Regions from separate parts of the Streptococcus sp. Marseille-Q7087 genome, predicted to be linked through region 2. Evidence: predicted binding sites of a transcription regulator. Region 2 holds the regulator's gene; the other holds the start of a gene.

Region 1 (9,748 bases), 400 kb from region 2:
GAAGAAGCATGTTTAAAATACCAAGAACAATCGCAGCAACAATTGCCCCTGTAATGGATCCCAAGCCACCAAATACAACGATAATTAAAACGTTGATAGAGTTGATAAAACTATAATCTTTAGGTACAACAGAACCGATAAATCCTGCTTGAAGCGAACCTGCAATACTTGCAGTCATAGCTCCAAAGACGAAAGCAATAATTTTGATTTTTGTTGTATTGACCCCAACAGACTCAGCTGCAATCTCATCTTCACGAACAGACAAGGTTAAACGACCGATTGGACTGCGAAGGAAATTAAGCGTTGCAATTGTTGTAATTACAGCAAAGATATATACCATTTGCCAATTAGTGAAGCTTGGAATACCAAGGATACCAGCAGCTCCGTTTGTTAAATCACCACCATTGACGATTAAGATACGAATAATCTCAGCAACCCCAAGTGTCGCAACTGCAAGATAGTCCCCTTTTAATCGGAGGGTTGGAATTCCAACGATAAGGGCAACCAAACCAGCAATAATGGCGCCGAGCAACATAGCTCCAAAGAAGGCACCATAAGTTGGAGATTTTGATCCAATAATAGCTGCTGCATAAGCACCGATAGCCATAAATCCAGCATGTCCAAGTGAAAATTGGCCAGAGAAACCAACGATCAGGTTAAGTCCTACTGCAAGAATAATATTGATACCGATTTGTTCCAGAATTTGAATATGGAAAAGGTTTAAAATACCAAGTGAAACTAATAGGCTAATCATACCATATCCAAGCAACAAAAGGAATATCCAGAGAATATTAGCTTTTACATTTACTTTCATTGTTTACACCTTCTCTTTCACATTCTTACCAAGAATACCAGCTGGACGAACAATCAAGATTAAGAGCAAGATTCCATACACGATGGCATCACGGAAATCTGACAATCCAAAAGCGATTGCAAAAGTTTCCAATAGACCGATTACAAAACCTCCAAGAGCTGCACCAGGGATGATACCGATACCACCAAGAACGGCAGCAACGAAAGATTTAATACCTGGAGTCATTCCCATCAATGGTTCGAGAGAGTTGTAATAAAGGGCAATCAAGACACCTGCTGCTCCAGCCAAAGCTGAACCCAAAGCAAAGGTAAAGCTGATTGTACGGTTCACGTTAATCCCCATCAACTGAGCAGCATCGCTATCTACAGAAACGGCACGCATAGCTTTCCCCATCTTGGTTTTTTGTACGATAAGTTGCAAAAGAATCATTAAGACAATTGAGACAGTCAAAATCAACAATTGGATATTTGTAAGACTAATTGGTCCCAAGTCATATCGTACAGTTTGGATTGCTTGAGGGAAGGCACGTGTATTGGCACCCACCAGATAGACCATTCCGTATTCCAATAAGAAGGATACCCCGATAGCTGTAATCAGTACAGAGATACGAGTTGAATGACGCAGTGGGCGATAAGCTAGAAACTCAATGATAACACCGAGAATGGCTGAACCAATCATGGACAAAATTAAGGCTAAAAAGAAATTTAATTGTAGGGAATTAATCAAGAAATAACCCATAAAAGCACCCATCATGTAGATATCACCGTGGGCAAAGTTAATGAGTTTGATAATTCCATAAACCATGGTATAACCCAGTGCTAGTAGTGCATAAACACTACCCAGGATCAAACCATTGACAAGTTGTTGAAGCATATGGTTCACTCTTTCTAATTATTTTTCTTAGGATTTATATAAAAAAATAATCCCTTTATAAATACCGAAACAGGGAGTGAGTAAAAGCTCATTCCCCATTTACGATATCTATAAAATTAAGGTTTTACGACTTCTGCCGCTTCTACTTTACCATTATTCATGGTCATCATGAAGGCTGTTTTCACAGTGTTATGGTCTGCATCAAAGCTTGTTTGACCTGTAACACCTTCGAAGTTTTGTGTTTTAGCAAGGTTGTTCTTGAGATCAACTGAAGTTTTTGCACCTTTTGCTGCGTTAGCTACAAGGTAAACTGAGTCATAAGCAAGAGCTGCAAATGTTGAAGGATCTTCGTTGTATTTTGCACGGTAAGCTTCAAGGAAGGCTTTTGCTTTATCTGAAACATCAACAGTAGTTGAGAATCCTGAGATGAAGTAGATATTTGATGCGCGTTCAGCAGTTGCTTGTTGAACAAATTCTGCACCGTTAAATCCATCACCACCGATGATTGGTTTATCAATTCCCATACCACGAGCTTGGTTTACAATCTTACCAGCTTCTGTGTAGTAACCTGGCAACACGATAGCGTCAAAGTCTTTGTCTTTGATTTTTGTCAAAGCTGCTTGGAAGTCTGTATCACCTGAAACAAATGTTTCATCTGCTACGATTTCACCTGTAAATGAATCACGGAATGATTTTGCAATTCCTTTAGCGTAGTCACTTGAGTTATCTGTATACAAGACAACCTTCTTAGCGTTCAATTTATTTGAAACATAGTTAGAAATGATTTTCCCTTGGAAGCTATCTTGGAAGGTTCCGATGAAAAGGAAATCTTGTCCCTTAGTCAAACCATCTTGAGTAGCACTTGGAGAAATCAATGGAACTCCAGCTTGTGTAGCATTTGCTACTGCTGCTGCAGTTGCACCTGAAGTCGCAGGTCCTACGATTGCAGCAACTTTAGATTGAGTAACAAGGTTTGTTGAAACAGAAGCAGCTTCAGCAGTTTCAGATTTGTTATCTTTATCTACTACTTCGATTTGTTTTCCGTCGATACCACCTGCTGCGTTGATTTCATCAACCGCAAGTTGAGCACCTTTTTGCTCAGATGAACCGTAAGACGCTACAGCTCCAGTTTCTTCAAAGTTGAAACCAATTTTTACAACTTTTTCATCAATTGGGTTACCAGTTGTATTTGAAGCTCCTGACTTCACTTCTCCACAGGCTGCTAAAACAGCTACACTTGCAAGAGCTACAAGTGATAATGCGAATTTTTTCTTCATGTTTATCTCCTTTTGATTTCTTAATTTAAATTACATGTTAAGAATATACCGAATTATCAGAAAATTGTCAACAACTTTATCTCTTTTTTTAAATGATAACGTTTTCGGTGTTTTTATAGAGGTTACCAACGAAAGGAGTTTCTAATTCTTGGATATGACATCGTCTCACTTTTTTGATAAATTTCTCTTTACCTAAACGACCTACCAGGTCTTCTACTTCTTCTGTTTGAACATAAAGTTGCAGATAACGGTGTTTTTTAGAGTGATAACAAATATCGCCATAATTTGCGAGTTTTTTTGCATCACGATTATAGTATAGGTAGATAATCAGACCAGACCGATTTTCTTTTTGAAACATAATTCATCTTCCTTCTAGTAATCTTCCTCTTATTATAACAAAAAAAGCAAACTCAGTCGAGTTTGCTTTAGTAGATTAATTCAAAGAATTATTAGCCATAATTTCATCAATGAAACCATATTCAAGTGTTTCTTGAGCACTCATCCAGTAATCACGTTCAGCATCTGCATGGATTTGCTCAACTGATTTACCAGAATTATCTGCAAGAATTTGCTCCAAAGTCTTACGAGTTTTAAGCAAGTGTTCAGCAGCGATAGCCATATCTGTTTGCTGAGTACCACCACCTGTACCACCCATTGGTTGGTGAATCATGTACTCTGCATTTGGAAGCATGAAACGTTTACCTTTTGCTCCACTTGAAGCAATAATTGTACCCATTGAAGCAGCCATACCCATGACGATAGTTTGAACATCTGCCTTGATAAAGTTCATAGTATCAACAATTGCCAAACCAGCTGATACAGAACCACCAGGAGTATTTACATAAAGGTAAATATCTTTTGTACTATCTTGGGCATCCAAGAAGAGCAATTGGGCGATGACTGAGTTTGCCATATTGTCTTCGACTGGTCCAGTCAACATGATGATACGATCTTTTAGAAGACGTGAGTAAATGTCATATGAACGTTCTCCACGACTTGTTTGTTCAATAACTACAGGAATCATTCATTTCTCCTTTTGATTTCTAATTTCTTTGTTAATAAGATTATTATATATCTTTGGTCAAAAAAGGTCAAATTTTTGCTCCATTCTAAAGACAGACACAAAAATTCAACCTCCTTTCGAAACTAAAACCAATGAACAGTTTTAGTGTATGCTTAGAATCTTATTTTGTACCGAACAAGCGGTCTCCTGCGTCACCAAGACCTGGAACAATATAACCATGTTCGTTCAAACGTTCATCTAAAGCTGCAGTAAAGATTTCTACATCTGGGTGAGCTTCTTGGAGAGCTTTAACCCCTTCAGGAGCAGATACAAGGCAGACAAACTTGATGTTTGAAGCCCCACGTTTTTTAAGGGAATCAACAGCTAAGATTGCTGAACCACCAGTTGCAAGCATAGGGTCAACCACAAAGATTTGACGTTGGTCGATATCTTCAGGTAATTTTACTAAGTATTCCACTGGTTGAAGGGTTTCTTCATCACGATACATACCGATATGTCCTACTTTTGCTGCTGGAACCAAGCTCAACAATCCATCAACCATCCCAATACCTGCACGCAAGATTGGAACAATCGCTAATTTTTTACCAGCCAATTGTTTTTGAACTGTTTTTGTGATAGGTGTTTCGATTTCAACGTCTTCAAGTGGAAGATCACGAAGTACTTCATATCCCATCAACATTGCAATCTCGTTAACTAACTCACGAAAAGCTTTTGTAGAAGTGTCAGTACGACGCAAGATTGACAATTTGTGTTGAATCAATGGATGATTAATAACTTCAAGTTTTCCCATTTTAAGAATTCCTTCTTTCAATTTATTCTTCTTATTATATCAAAAAATGGCTTAAAAAGCTTTCTAAACAATTTATTTTTTATAATTTCTAGATTAGGTGAGCCTCTTGGAGAGCTGCTTGTACTGTTTCAAGTGGTAAATGGGTTAACTCTGTCCCTTTTTCGCGATAAAGATGTTGGGCATAGTCATCCATACGGTATTGGTTGATATAAACAACACGCTCACAACCTACTTGAAGGAGTTGCTTGGTACAGTTGAGACATGGGAAATGAGTAACGTAGGCTGTAAAGCCTTTTGGAACGCCACGCTCTGCCCCTTGTAAAATAGCATTTACCTCTGCATGAAGAGTGCGGACACAGTGGCCCTCAATCACCAGACAGTCGTGGTCAATACAATGTTCTGTTCCTGATACAGAGCCATTATAGCCTGTTGAAACAACCTTGTTATCCTTAACTAAAACGGCTCCTACCTTGGCACGTTTACAGGTTGAGCGATTGGCAATCAATAGAGCTTGAGCAGCGAAATACTCATCCCAAGCCAGTCTTTTTTCTGTCATAGTTTTTCTCCTCTTAACTTATTTTTTGAAAAATGGCAAGCGTAAATCGGCAATTTTCTCAGCAGGAACCTTCATTCCATCCTTGATCCATTTTAGCAAAACGGATACGATAGCAGAACTCCAAAAAGAATGCAGATAACTGCTAACACCCTTTGATTTTCCATAATATTTTTCCAAAAATTCCTGCATAGCTTGAACAAAGATTTTTTCCAGGTGATAGTCCAGGGCAAGCTGAATAACCTTGGCTTCTTTCTTGGCTTCTCGGAAAAGATGAACCCAAACTAGATAGAGATCCGTCTTGACATCGTAATGACTTAGTTGCTCCATGATGTTATGGACGCTACGTTTAAAGACACTTTCTAAAATCTCTTCTTTTGAATCATAGTTTCGATAAAAGGCTGCACGAGAAACGCCAGCACGTTTGACTAGCTCAGAAATGCTAATCTTAGCTAACTCCTTTTTCTCCAAGAGTTGCAAAAGAGCTGTTTCAATCGCTTCTCTGGTTAGCAAATTAGATTCTTGATTGGATTTTCTAAGATTTTCAAGCGATTTTTCAGATATTTTACGTTCAGACATAACAATTTCTTTCTACTTGTGACAACAGAGAGGTACTACTTTTGTTTCAAGGGCTTTCATGATATAATTGTAAAAAAAGACAGAACCTTTGTCAATGTATAAGTGATAAAGATGGAGAAATTCTATGACTTGGAAGATTATAGCTGACTCTGGTTGTGATTATCGTCAACTGGCAAATCCTGCTTTTGATACTGAATTTGTCAGTGTCCCATTAACGATTCAAGTTGCGGACCAGGTCTTTGTCGATGATGCCAATCTGGATATTGATCAAATGATGGAAACTATGTATGCGACTTCTGAAGCTTCTAAATCAGCTTGCCCTAGTCCTGATGATTATTTACGAGCATTTGAAGGTGCCAAACATATTTTTGTAGTGACCATCACAGGAACTCTCTCTGGTAGCCACAATAGCGCTCAATTAGCTAAAAACATTTATCTCGAAGACCACCCTGACACTCAGATTCACGTTATTGATAGTTTGTCTGCTGGTGGGGAAGTTGACTTAATCGTCGAAAAGATCAATGATTTGATCAAACAAGGACTTTCTTTTGAAGAAGTCGTTGAAGTGATTACTACTTACCAAGAAAAAACGAAGTTGTTGTTCGTTCTTGCTAAAGTGGATAACCTGGTTAAAAACGGTCGATTGAGTAAGCTTATCGGTACAGTTGTCGGGCTCCTCAATATTCGTATGGTTGGTGAAGCAAGCGAAACTGGAACCTTGGAACTCCTCCAAAAAGCTCGTGGTGCTAAAAAGTCCCTTCAGGCTGCCTATGAAGAGTTAATCAAAGCTGGCTATGCTGGTGGGCGTATCGTCATGGCTCACCGCAGCAATGAAAAATTTTGCCAACAGCTCTCAGAGCTCTTACGAGAAAAATACCCACAAGCTGACATTAAAATCATCCCAACTTCTGGACTCTGCAGTTTCTATGCGGAAGAAGGCGGGCTCCTCATGGGATACGAAATCAACTAATAAATCTGACAAGAGATGTCTAATCATCTCTTGTTTTTTTATGGTACAATACTCTTATGAAACATTTTGATACTATTGTCATCGGAGGTGGCCCTGCTGGTATGATGGCTACGATTTCCAGTAGCTTTTACGGGCAGAAAACCCTTCTCATTGAAAAAAATCGGAAACCCGGAAAAAAATTAGCTGGAACTGGTGGTGGTCGTTGCAATGTAACCAACAACGGAACCCTAGATGACCTATTAGCCGGCATTCCTGGAAATGGGCGCTTTCTATACAGCGTCTTCTCCCAGTTTGATAACCATGATATTATCAACTTTTTTACGAAAAATGGCGTCAAACTAAAGGTAGAGGATCACGGGCGTGTCTTTCCTGCTAGCGACAAATCTCGGACTATTATCGAAGCTTTAGAAAAGAAAATCTCGGAATTGGGCGGACAAGTCATGACTCAAACAGAGATTGTTTCTGTTAAAAAGATAGACGACCAGTTTGTCCTCAAGTCAGCAGACCAGACTTTCACTTGTGATAAACTCATTGTCACAACAGGTGGAAAGTCCTATCCTTCCACTGGTTCGACTGGTTTTGGCCATGAGATTGCTCGTCACTTTAAACATACCATTACCGAACTTGAAGCGGCTGAGAGTCCTTTGCTGACAGATTTTCCACACAAGGCTTTGCAGGGAATCTCACTAGACGATGTGACTCTAAGCTATGGCAAGCATATCATTACTCATGACCTACTTTTTACCCACTTTGGTTTGTCAGGTCCTGCTGCTCTACGTATGTCAAGCTTTGTCAAGGGTGGTGAAATCCTCTCTTTAGATGTCTTGCCGCAACTTTCTGAAAGTGACTTAGTAAACTTTCTAGAAGAAAATCGTGAAAAATTCTTGAAAAATGCCTTGAAATCTTTATTGCCAGAACGCTTGGCTGATTTCTTCTCGCAAGGATACCCGGAAAAAGTCAAACAACTAACTGAAAAAGAGCGAGAGCAACTTCTCCAATCTATCAAGTCCCTCAAGATTCCTGTGACTGGAAAGATGTCCCTTGCCAAGTCATTTGTAACTAAAGGTGGCGTTAGTCTCAAGGAAATCAATCCTAAAACTCTGGAAAGTAAGCTGATACCTGGTCTTCACTTTGCAGGGGAGGTGCTAGATATCAATGCCCACACTGGTGGCTTTAACATTACTTCTGCCCTCTGTACCGGCTGGGTGGCAGGAAGCTTGCATTTTGATTAAACTTTAAAGTAAGAAATCGGCAGAGATTACTCCGCCGATTTTTATTTTGTCTGAGTTCGAACATAGTGGGCAATAACATCTGAAGTGTATTGAGCTGTTCCAGGTCCAAATTTATCAATATTTTCCTTAAACTCTGGGTTATAGACATAGCCTTTACCGATATGACCGAAGACTTCAATAGAACAATCAAACCCATACGTACGAATGGCTTGTAAGAGCTTGGATGCTTCTTCTTGGTTTTCGGTTGCTGTTGGAGGTAGTCCATCTTTGAGATTTTGAGCCAGGGCTTGAAAGACTTGGTTGAAGGTTTCCGTAACCTCATCTTCTCTACCAGTTTGACGTTCGAGAGCCTTATCCATGACTTCTTGACCATATTTCTCTACTGCTTCTTGGTGGTATTTTTGATTGTCTTGATAGCTAAATCCAGTGAATTTTTCCTCAATGGTCATTTTTATTTCTCCTTTTTGTTCTTGTATGGTTTTTTGCAAGGTAGATATCAAGGTATCCAGACGTTGCCTTTCTCGAGTTAAATAGTCCAGTTGCCTAATCAGATGGGGCAATAAATCTGAAGTTTCTTCTTCTAACAGCTCTGCTATTTTTTCTAAAGAAAAGCCTAGATATTTGTAATAAAGAATGATCTGAAGTCGTTCCAAATCATCTTGACTATAGGTTCGATAGCCGTTTTCCGACTTTAAAGGAACCAAGAGTCCTAACTTATCGTAATGGTGCAGGGTCTTTACAGAGACACCTGAAAGCTGCGCAGCTTCTTTGATATGGTACATGATTTTCTCCTTACAAGGATAGTATAACCCCTCCCCTTAGGTCAGAGTCAAGTGGTTTTACGAAAAATTTTTAACTTTTTGAGAAACTTTTGAAAACTTGAAAATCGCTTTCTTGACAGGCTTCAGAAAACATGATAGGATAATCAAGTCTATCAATCAAATAAAAGGCTCTTAAAGAGCAATTGAGAGAAGGCTATTTGACAACTCAAGTAGCCTTTTCTTATTTTAGAAAATAGATTGGAGTTTTAACTATGTCTGAAAAATCGCAATGGGGCTCGAAACTGGGCTTCATTCTTGCGTCTGCTGGCTCTGCTATTGGTCTTGGAGCTGTTTGGAAGTTCCCTTACATGACTGCTGCCAATGGTGGTGGAGGATTTTTACTAGTCTTTCTCATCTCGACACTTTTGATTGGATTTCCTCTCTTACTGGCTGAATTTGCCCTTGGTCGAAGTGCTGGCGTATCAGCAATCAAAACCTTTGGTAAGCTTGGAAACAATCATAAATACAATTTTATTGGTTGGATTGGCGCCTTTGCCCTTTTCATCCTTCTCTCATTTTATAGTGTTATTGGGGGTTGGATTCTGGTATACCTTGGTATCGAAATTGGAAGATTTTTCCACCTCATCGGAATTGGAGATTATGCTCAGCAGTTCTCTTCCATCATTTCTAATCCAGTTATTGCCCTAGGAGCCCAAGCAGCCTTTATCTTCTTAAATATTTTCATCGTTTCACACGGCGTTCAAAAAGGAATTGAAAGAGCTTCTAAGGTCATGATGCCTCTGCTCTTTATTATCTTTGTCGTTATTATCGGGCGTTCTCTCAGCTTGCCAAATGCAATGGATGGTGTCGTTTAC
Region 2 (9,748 bases):
TGAAAATGCGGTTTTATTATATGAAACACCGTCTATTGCAGCTATTCGTAAAGACTTTGAAGAGATTTTTGAAGTGTCGCAAGAAATCTTCACAGATACCATAAATCCAACATGGTATCAAATGATGATTAAAGAAATTACACAGTTATTTGCACCAATGCTTTAATTGAAAGAGATGGATTACCGTCTCTTTTTTTCTGCAAGCAGTTTCCTTGACATCTTATTTTTTTTGCGTTATCATATGTCCATATAATATATGGGAGTCTGTGTACAGTCTGAGAGGAAGTGTTAAACTTCGACCGCACCTGATCTGGGTAATGCCAGCGTAGGGAACGAAACTTAGCCGAATCATGCACCTTTTTCATATATGAAAGAGGTTTTTCTTTTTTCAAAGAAAAACTGTAACTTAGAAGGAGGTTTTAATGAAAGCAAGCATTGCTTTACAAGTCCTACCCCTGTCACAAGGGATTGACCACATAGCTGTTATTGATCAAGTCATTGCTTATCTGCAAGCTCAAGGAGTGACTATGGTAGTGACACCCTTTGAAACGGTCTTAGAGGGAGACTTTGATCAACTCATGCGCATTCTCAAAGAAGCGTTAGAAGTGGCAGGTCAAGGGGCAGACAATGTTTTTGCCAATGTGAAAATAAATGTAGGAGAGATTTTAAGCATCGATGAGAAACTTGAAAAATATAATGAGACGGCACATTAGTCTGCTAGGATTTTTGGGTGTCTTATCTCTTTGGCAGGTAGCGGGTTTGTTAAAACTCTTACCAAAGTTTATCTTGCCGACACCACTTGAAATCCTTCAGTCTTTTGTTCGTGACAGAGAATTTCTCTGGTACCATAGTTGGGCAACGTTAAAGGTTGCCTTGTTAGGTCTGGTATTGGGTGTCTTGATAGCCTGTATCATGGCCGTCCTTATGGATAGTCTGGGCTGGTTAAATGACCTGATTTACCCAATGATGGTGGTTGTCCAGACCATACCGACCATTGCCATAGCTCCTATCCTGGTTTTATGGTTAGGTTATGGAATCTTGCCCAAGATTGTCTTGATTATCTTGACGACAACCTTTCCGATTATTGTCAGTATTTTAGATGGATTTAGGCATTGTGACAAGGACATGCTAACCTTATTTAGTCTGATGCGTGCAAATCCCTGGCAAATCCTGTGGCATTTTAAAATCCCTGTCAGCCTGCCCTACTTTTATGCAGGATTGAGGGTCAGTGTCTCTTACGCCTTTATCACAACAGTGGTATCTGAGTGGTTGGGAGGCTTTGAAGGACTTGGTGTCTACATGATTCAGTCCAAGAAACTGTTTCAGTATGATACCATGTTTGCCATTATTATTCTGGTATCGCTTATCAGCCTTCTGGGTATGAAGCTGGTCGATATCAGTGAAAAATATGTGATTAAATGGAAACGTTCATAGAACAATAACGTTTGAGAAAAAGAAAAGAGGAAATAAAAATGAAGAAAACATGGAAAGTGTTTTTAACGATTGTAACAGCTTTTGTAGCTATCGTGCTGGTGGCTTGTGGCCAAGGAACTGCTTCTAAGGATAACAAAGAAGCAGAACTTAAAAAAATTGACTTTATCCTAGACTGGACACCAAATACCAACCATACAGGGCTTTATGTAGCCAAAGAAAAAGGCTATTTCAAGGAAGCTGGAGTGGATGTTGATTTGAAATTGCCGCCAGAAGAAAGTTCATCTGATTTAGTTATCAATGGTAAGGCACCGTTTGCTATCTACTTCCAAGACTACATGGCTAAGAAATTGGAAAAGGGGGCAGGTATTACTGCCGTTGCCGCTATAGTTGAACACAATACATCAGGAATCATCTCTCGTAAGTCTGACAATGTTAGCAGTCCAAAAGACTTAGTTGGTAAGAAATACGGAACCTGGAATGATCCGACTGAGCTTGCTATGTTGAAAACCTTGGTAGAATCTCAAGGTGGAGACTTTGAGAAGGTCGAAAAAGTACCAAACAACGACTCAAACTCAATCACACCGATTGCCAATGGCGTTTTTGACTCTGCTTGGATTTATTATGGTTGGGATGGAATTCTAGCCAAATCTCAAGGTGTGGATGCAAACTTTATGTATTTGAAAGACTACGTAAAAGAGTTTGACTACTACTCACCAGTTATCATCGCTAACAACGATTATCTGAAAGACAACAAAGAAGAAGCTCGCAAAGTCATCCAAGCCATCAAAAAAGGCTACCAATATGCCATGGAGCACCCAGAAGAAGCTGCAGATATCCTCATCAAAAATGCACCTGAACTTAAGGATAAACGTGACTTTGTCATCGAATCTCAGAAATACTTGTCAAAAGAATACGCAAGCGACAAGGAAAAATGGGGACAATTTGATGCTGACCGTTGGAATGCCTTCTACAAATGGGATAAGGAAAATGGAATCCTCAAGGAAGACTTGACTGATAAAGGATTTACCAACGAATTTGTAAAATAATGACAGAAATTAGACTAGAACACGTAAGCTATGCCTACGACAATGAAAAGATTTTAGAGGATATTAACCTGCAAGTGACTTCAGGTGAAGTGGTCTCTATCCTAGGCCCCAGTGGTGTTGGAAAGACCACCCTCTTTAACCTGATTGCTGGGATTTTAGAAGTCCAGTCTGGTAGAATCATTCTTGATGGAGAGGAAAATCCCAAGGGGCGCGTGAGCTATATGCTACAAAAGGATTTACTTTTGGAACATAAGACTGTTCTAGGCAATATCATCCTGCCCCTCTTGATTCAAAAGGTGGATAAGGCGGAAGCCATTGCCCGTGCAGACGAAATCCTTGCTACTTTTCAATTGACAGCCGTCAGGGATAAGTATCCTCATGAGCTTAGTGGAGGGATGCGCCAGCGTGTGGCCTTACTCCGCACTTACCTTTTTGGGCACAAGCTCTTTCTTTTAGATGAGGCCTTTAGTGCCTTGGATGAGATGACTAAGATGGAGCTTCATACCTGGTATCTTGATATTCATAAACAGCTAGGCCTGACGACACTCATTATTACGCATAGTATAGAGGAAGCTCTTAACCTTAGTGATCGGATTTATATCTTGAAAAATCGCCCGGGGCAGATTGTTTCAGAAATTAAACTAGATTGGTCTGAAGACGAGGACAAGGAAGTCCAAAAGATTGCTTACAAACGTCAAATCTTGGCAGAATTAGGCTTAGATAATTAGAAAAATAGGGAGTTGGTGAGGTTGCTACTTTGCCAGCTCTTTTTTATCTATAAATGGGAATTCTGATAGATAAAAAGTGATAAAATTGACCTATGGTGTTATGATGAAAAAGATGAAATTAAAAAACATTTAGACACAGATCTTGAATTTAATGTTAATGGCCGAGGTGCTTGTTTCTTATCTAGCATTTGTGTAGCTGGTTATGATTATGAAGGTCAGAAGTTTGATACAATTGATGAAGCTATGGAAGCTAAAGTTTTTGATGGTAAAAGTTTAGTAGATATATGGGATGAAGTTTTTCTACAAATATCTTAAAATAAAAAATATGGACACATTATTGCAATAGATGATAGAAAGAGCATGAATGATGTTAAATAATGAACTACATAACTACAACAAACAAGACTCATCCGATGAAATAGATGAACTCATTACTTCGGAGTCTAATCTTGAAGGGTACAGTGATTTTTACAAAGATAGTGAAGATTCAAAAGTTTGGTGGATTGATAAAATAGATGTTATAGGAGAGATTCTGTTCAGCTTTGATAAGAAAAAAATTTATAACATTTTTCTCGACTATCCTCACAACATGACTGAAGAAGAGGTTAAAATTTTTGATAGCGAGAATCCTTTCTGGAGAGATTTTTTCTCTCGATGATAGAATATGGACTATAGTAGAAAAAACTGTGAAAAATTCACGCTACAAAAAACTTCGGTATACCATTAATAATACCGAAGTTTTATTTTTCTAGACTTTACGAAATATTTCTTAGATTTGATCATAAATAACATACTTTCAAAGGATTTGAAAGCTAGGTGTAACTTTGTTATTATAACATAAATGTAGAATAGAAAACGGAATAAGGCATAGTTTGCTATCGGTAGCGATTTTTAAAACTCAGTATTTTCAAGGATTAAGCCCTAAAAGTTTGACTTATAGAGTCTTAAATGATAGTATAGTCAAAGATAGTCAAAGTTTGAAAAGGAGGTAGCAAGCTATGAAATTTAAAAATACATCAGACCATATTGAAGCCTATATCAAGGCGATTTTAGAACAATCTGGTATCGTCGAATTGCAACGTAGCCAGCTAGCGGATACCTTTCAAGTCGTACCTAGCCAGATTAATTATGTGATTAAAACTCGTTTTACAGAGAGTAGAGGATATCTAGTTGAGAGTAAGCGTGGTGGTGGGGGCTATATTCGCATAGGTCGAATTGAATTCTCCAACCACCATGATATGCTCCGTGATTTGTTGTATTCAGTGGGTGATGAGGTAAACCAAGTCATCTTTGAAGACGTCTTAAGACTCTTAGTCGAACAAGACTTGTTGACACGCCAAGAGATGAGTCTATTATTAGCTATGGGGACAGACCGAATTCTAGGTGAGGAAGCTAATTATATTCGTGCCAATATGCTTCGCCAGTTGTTGCATGAAGTAGATAGAAAAGGAAAATAAAATTACATGAAATATTCAAAAGCATTAAGAGAATGTATAGATAGCGCCTTTCTGGTAGCGAGTCGCTTTAATGCAGACTACCTAGAGTCTTGGCATTTGCTGATTGCGATGGCCAATCATAGCTACAGTGTTGCTGGAGCAACTTTGAATGAATTCCCGTATGAGATTGATCGTTTAGAGGAAGTTGCTGTTGAATTAACAGAGGCAAACTTTAACCACAAGGAAGATTATCAGGAACTCCCTTTTTCCTATCGCTTAAATGTCTTGATGTTGGAGGCGGAACATGTTGCTTCGGTTGTACATGCCAAAGCATTGGGGACTGAGCACCTTCTCTACGCAATCTTGCATGACGGTAATGCTTTAGCTACTCGCATTTTGGAAAAAGCAGGTTTTTCTTATGAAGACCAGAAGGACCAAATCAAGATTGCTGGACTTCGTCGTAGCCTTGAAGCGCGTGCTGGTTGGACAAAGGAAGATTTGAAGGCTCTACGTCAGCGCCATCGCTCAGTAGCAGATAAGCAAAATTCGATGGCCAATATGATGGGTATGCCTCAAACTCCAAGTGGCGGTTTGGAAGATTACACTCATGACCTCACAGAGCAAGCTCGTTCTGGCAAGTTGGAACCAGTTATTGGTCGTGACCAAGAAATCTCACGGATGATTCAAATCTTGAGTCGTAAGACCAAAAATAATCCAGTTTTAGTTGGAGATGCGGGTGTCGGTAAAACAGCACTGGCACTTGGCCTTGCACAGCGAATTGCTAATGGAGATGTACCAGCTGAAATGGCTAAGATGCGTATTCTAGAGCTTGACTTGATGAATGTGGTTGCAGGGACTCGATTCCGTGGTGACTTTGAAGAACGTATGAACAATATCATCAAAGATATCGAGGAAGATGGTAAGGTTATCCTCTTTATCGATGAGCTTCATACTATTATGGGTTCAGGAAGTGGGATTGACTCGACCTTGGATGCGGCCAATATCCTGAAACCTGCCTTGGCACGTGGAACTCTGAGAACTGTCGGAGCGACTACTCAGGAAGAGTATCAAAAACACATCGAAAAAGACGCAGCCCTTTCTCGTCGCTTTGCAAAAGTGATGATTGAAGAGCCGAGCGTGGCGGACAGTATGGCAATCTTACAAGGATTAAAAGCAACTTATGAGAAGCACCACCATGTCCAAATTACAGACGATGCTGTCGAAACAGCTGTTAAAATGGCGCATCGCTATTTGACAAGCCGTCACTTGCCAGACTCAGCGATTGACCTTTTGGATGAAGCGGCAGCGACAGTTCAAAACAAATCGAAACACGCTAAACAAGATGAGTCAGGTTTAACAGCAGCTGACAAGGCATTAATGGATGGCAAATGGAAGCAAGCAGCGCAACTCATTTCAAAAGAGCAGGAAGCACCTGTTTACAAAGATGTAGTAAAAGAATCTGATATTTTGACAACTTTGAGTCGCTTGTCAGGTATTCCAGTTCAAAAATTGACACAAACGGATGCTAAGAAGTATCTCAATCTTGAAGCTGAACTCCACAAGCGTGTGATTGGGCAAGAACAAGCAGTATCTAGTATCAGTCGTGCTATTCGCCGAAATCAATCGGGAATCCGCAATAACAAACGTCCAATTGGATCCTTTATGTTCTTAGGGCCGACTGGTGTTGGTAAAACTGAGTTGGCCAAGGCCTTGGCAGAAGTTCTCTTTGATGACGAATCTGCCCTTATCCGCTTTGATATGAGTGAGTATATGGAGAAATTCGCAGCTAGCCGTCTCAACGGAGCTCCTCCAGGTTATGTAGGTTACGAAGAAGGTGGAGAGTTGACCGAGAAGGTTCGCAATAAACCGTACTCAGTACTTCTCTTTGACGAAGTAGAAAAGGCGCACCCAGACATCTTTAATGTGCTCTTACAGGTTTTGGATGATGGTGTCTTGACGGACAGTAAGGGTCGCAAGGTTGATTTCTCAAACACCATTATTATCATGACGTCGAACCTTGGTGCGACAGCTCTTCGTGATGACAAGACAGTCGGCTTTGGAGCTAAGGACATTCGTTTTGACCAGGAAAATATGGAAAAACGGATGTTTGAAGAGCTGAAAAAGGCTTATCGTCCAGAGTTTATCAACCGTATTGATGAGAAGGTAGTCTTCCATAGCTTGTCAAGTCAAGATATGCAGGACGTGGTTAAGATTATGGTCAAACCATTGATTGCAAGTTTGGAAGAAAAAGGGATAGACTTGATACTTCAAGCATCTGCTCTTAAACTTCTAGCTCAGAAGGGATATGATCCAGAGATGGGAGCTCGACCGCTTCGTAGAACCCTACAAACTGAAGTAGAAGACAAACTAGCAGAGCTTCTTCTTAAAGGAGAATTGGAAGCTGGCAAGACCCTGAAGATTGGTGTCAAAGCTGGTCAATTAAAATTTGAGATTGCATAAAACAAAAACTAGGATACTTTAGTTCAGGTAGATAGAAACCCTTCATTGCCATCAATGCAGAAAGGAAGTAGAAGATGATGAATCAAACTATTCCAACCGGGATGACAGAAAAAGAGTATTTTGAAGTTCATGCAAGCCAGGAGGAGTTTCTTGAGTGGTATCACCAGCAAGAACTCCCTCAGTATGAAAAGCCAAGTGTGACTGTGGATATGGTAGCCTATTGCTTTGTAGAAGGGAAAATGAAACTCTTTCTGATTCGTCGGAAGGCACATCCTTTCCAAAATTGTTTAGCGCTAGTTGGCGGATTTATGGATAAGGGGGAAGATGCTGCCCATGCTTGTCAGCGTGAAGTGAAAGAAGAAATCAATCTTGAACTTCCCTTAGAAAAGATTGAACAGTTAGTAACAGTATCGACTCCTGCTCGTGATCCCAGAGGTTGGACGGTTACCATTGCCCACTTGGTTTACCTACCGAACCGAGCGATTGACTTGGTCCAGGCAGGAGACGACGCAAAAGAAATCGTTCTTGTAGATGTTGATTTTCACACAGGTAAGTGTTATTTGGATGGAAAAGAACTGGAAGAGAAGGACTTTGCATTTGACCACTTATCCATTATTCAAACATCCATCCAGAAGATTCAAAAAGCTATCGACTATGACCCTCGTTTCCTTTATCTACTAGAGGATGAGTTCACAGTGGATGACGGCCTAGCTCTCATTGAGACTCTATGCCCAGGGAAATCAGATACGAGTGAGAGTTTCTTAGAGAAATATGGAGACAGCTTAGAGGAAGTTGGTTTTAAACGGATTCCTCAGAAGGAAGTCATCACTATTTATCGATTAAAATAAAAAAGAGGTCGGGACAAAATCCCAACCTCTTTTTGTTGTTATTTTTTGTTTAAGAATGTTCATCTTTTTTAGAATTACTCATGGTTCGAATGAAGAAATCTTTGTATTTGTATTTTAAATAATGTTCGTGTAAGTATAGTAGAGACATATATACAATCATGAAGATTGTGGTTAAATAAAATAAATCAAATGTAGTCTGGGCATAGCGACTTGCAGACTGATAAGAGCAGAAAGCACCTAAAATTATCCAAGGAAGATATTTGTAATATTTGCTTGACATAAGTCTACACCTCCAATATCCTATTTCAATTTTATTATAGCCCTTCAAGAAAAAAATGCAAGCGATTACACTTTTAAAATATAGCATTTCAGTAGAAAGAATCTTCTTTTTTTAATTCTTTACGAATAGTAGAGATAGGAGGATTAAAAAGGGACAAGTATAAATAAAAACCATATATAAATAGTTGACAAACAAGCAAGAAAATATTACAATAATATTACAGAAGTGTTGCACAACATTTCGAAAAGATTACAGGAGAAAAATATTATGAAAACAAAAAACTCAATTCGATTGCTAGCAGTTGCCGTATTGGCTTCAACATTGCTCTTGGGAGCATGCGGCAATAAAAAAGAAGAAGCTAAAAATGACAATGCTAATAAGACAACGCAAACGACATCAAGTTCAAAGACAAGCTCTTCTAACAAAGAAAACAAATCTCAAACTTCAACAAGCACCACTACTTCAGAAAAAGCTAAGTCCTCTTCTGATCAGTCAGCTGCTACTGCAAATCAATCGCAAGCAACACCAGCACCAGAAACAAAACAAAACCAAGAATCTTCTGCTAAGCAAACCCCTTCTCAAGCTCCATCCAATCAAGAAGGAACACAAGCAAAATCGAATCAGTCAACTTATGATCCAACAACTGATCGCAAACTTCAAGACAAGCAGGCAGAACATAACAAACGTTATAAAGGTGTCTTGACTATGGTGGACAAAGATTTTTCGGCTGCAGCTGGAAATTGGAAGGGTGCTAATGGTGAAACAATCACTGTTTCATCAGGTGGTCAGTTTACAGTAGAATCTGCCGATGGTAAGAAAGAAAACTATTCTATCCAAAGCTATTCTTATACTCTTGATGATGGGAAATACAATGCTGAAGTAGGTGGTGGAAAAGTCATCCAAATTACAACAGGTGCAGATGGTACGGTATCTAGTGTTGTTTTGATTCAACCATAGAAAGCCGCCTCGCCTCAAATCTTGTCTAGACTTAGATTTATAAAAGAGTAGTTCAACTGTTTTTCACTTAATTTCTCTAATAGAAGTGGTATAATAAATGAATCGAAAGGGAATGAGTGACAAAGCAATGGCGGATAAATTAATTTTACCTCAAAATACACGACTCATGGGAGTATTTCTGGGCTTTATAGGTGGTTCTTTGGATGTGTTTTGTCACATCCAGTACCATAGTTTGGTGGCTACACAGACAGGGAATATTCTCCTACTGATATCAGATTGGCATGACTCAAATGTCATCAATACCATGCTGCGATTCTGCTCCATTATTTTCTTTTCCCTAGGATTTGTTTTTGCCTTACACGTGAAAGAATATCGTAAAACAGCCTATTGGCGAGTTAAGATGCTACTTCCCTTATTTATCGGGACTCTTCTTCTGCCCTTCTTTTCAAGATTTCCCTTACTAGAAGTTCCTTTTATTGCTTTTGGAACAGGAATGATGATGCTAACATTTACGGGTAGTTTGATTGAGGATCATCCCTATGTCATTTTTATGACCTCT

What was found. Region 2 encodes CtsR, which represses protease genes until heat stress. Its sites were predicted from a motif close to TTGGTCAAAAAAGGTCAAANA; they were not measured.
Region 1: a site for CtsR is predicted at 4,042-4,062, ahead of clpP (ATP-dependent Clp protease proteolytic subunit ClpP). Genes of this name have one in related genera too.

What each region holds. Positions count from the first base shown of each region.
Region 1 is NZ_CBCOPJ010000001.1:540,434-550,181, reverse strand. Features, by position in the region: gene ACWPVF_RS02805 (branched-chain amino acid ABC transporter permease) at 1-814, opposite strand, end outside; gene ACWPVF_RS02800 (branched-chain amino acid ABC transporter permease) at 818-1,687, opposite strand; gene ACWPVF_RS02795 (ABC transporter substrate-binding protein) at 1,804-2,964, opposite strand; gene ACWPVF_RS02790 (YlbG family protein) at 3,053-3,322, opposite strand; gene clpP (ATP-dependent Clp protease proteolytic subunit ClpP) at 3,398-3,988, opposite strand; gene upp (uracil phosphoribosyltransferase) at 4,149-4,778, opposite strand; gene ACWPVF_RS02775 (deoxycytidylate deaminase) at 4,867-5,334, opposite strand; gene ACWPVF_RS02770 (TetR/AcrR family transcriptional regulator) at 5,353-5,910, opposite strand; gene ACWPVF_RS02765 (DegV family protein) at 6,035-6,880, shown strand; gene ACWPVF_RS02760 (NAD(P)/FAD-dependent oxidoreductase) at 6,937-8,112, shown strand; gene ACWPVF_RS02755 (MerR family transcriptional regulator) at 8,154-8,894, opposite strand; partial or broken gene ACWPVF_RS02750 (sodium-dependent transporter) at 9,092-9,748, shown strand, end outside.
Region 2 is NZ_CBCOPJ010000001.1:138,137-147,884, forward strand. Features, by position in the region: gene cls (cardiolipin synthase) at 1-166, shown strand, start outside; gene ACWPVF_RS00775 (thiamine-binding protein) at 423-713, shown strand; gene ACWPVF_RS00780 (ABC transporter permease) at 676-1,434, shown strand; gene ACWPVF_RS00785 (ABC transporter substrate-binding protein) at 1,473-2,480, shown strand; gene ACWPVF_RS00790 (ABC transporter ATP-binding protein) at 2,480-3,208, shown strand; gene ACWPVF_RS00795 (DUF7675 family protein) at 3,573-3,866, shown strand; gene ACWPVF_RS00800 (CtsR family transcriptional regulator) at 4,207-4,665, shown strand; gene ACWPVF_RS00805 (ATP-dependent Clp protease ATP-binding subunit) at 4,672-7,104, shown strand; gene ACWPVF_RS00810 (NUDIX domain-containing protein) at 7,179-7,952, shown strand; gene ACWPVF_RS00815 (hypothetical protein) at 8,002-8,232, opposite strand; gene ACWPVF_RS00820 (hypothetical protein) at 8,500-9,189, shown strand; gene ACWPVF_RS00825 (YoaK family protein) at 9,317-9,748, shown strand, end outside.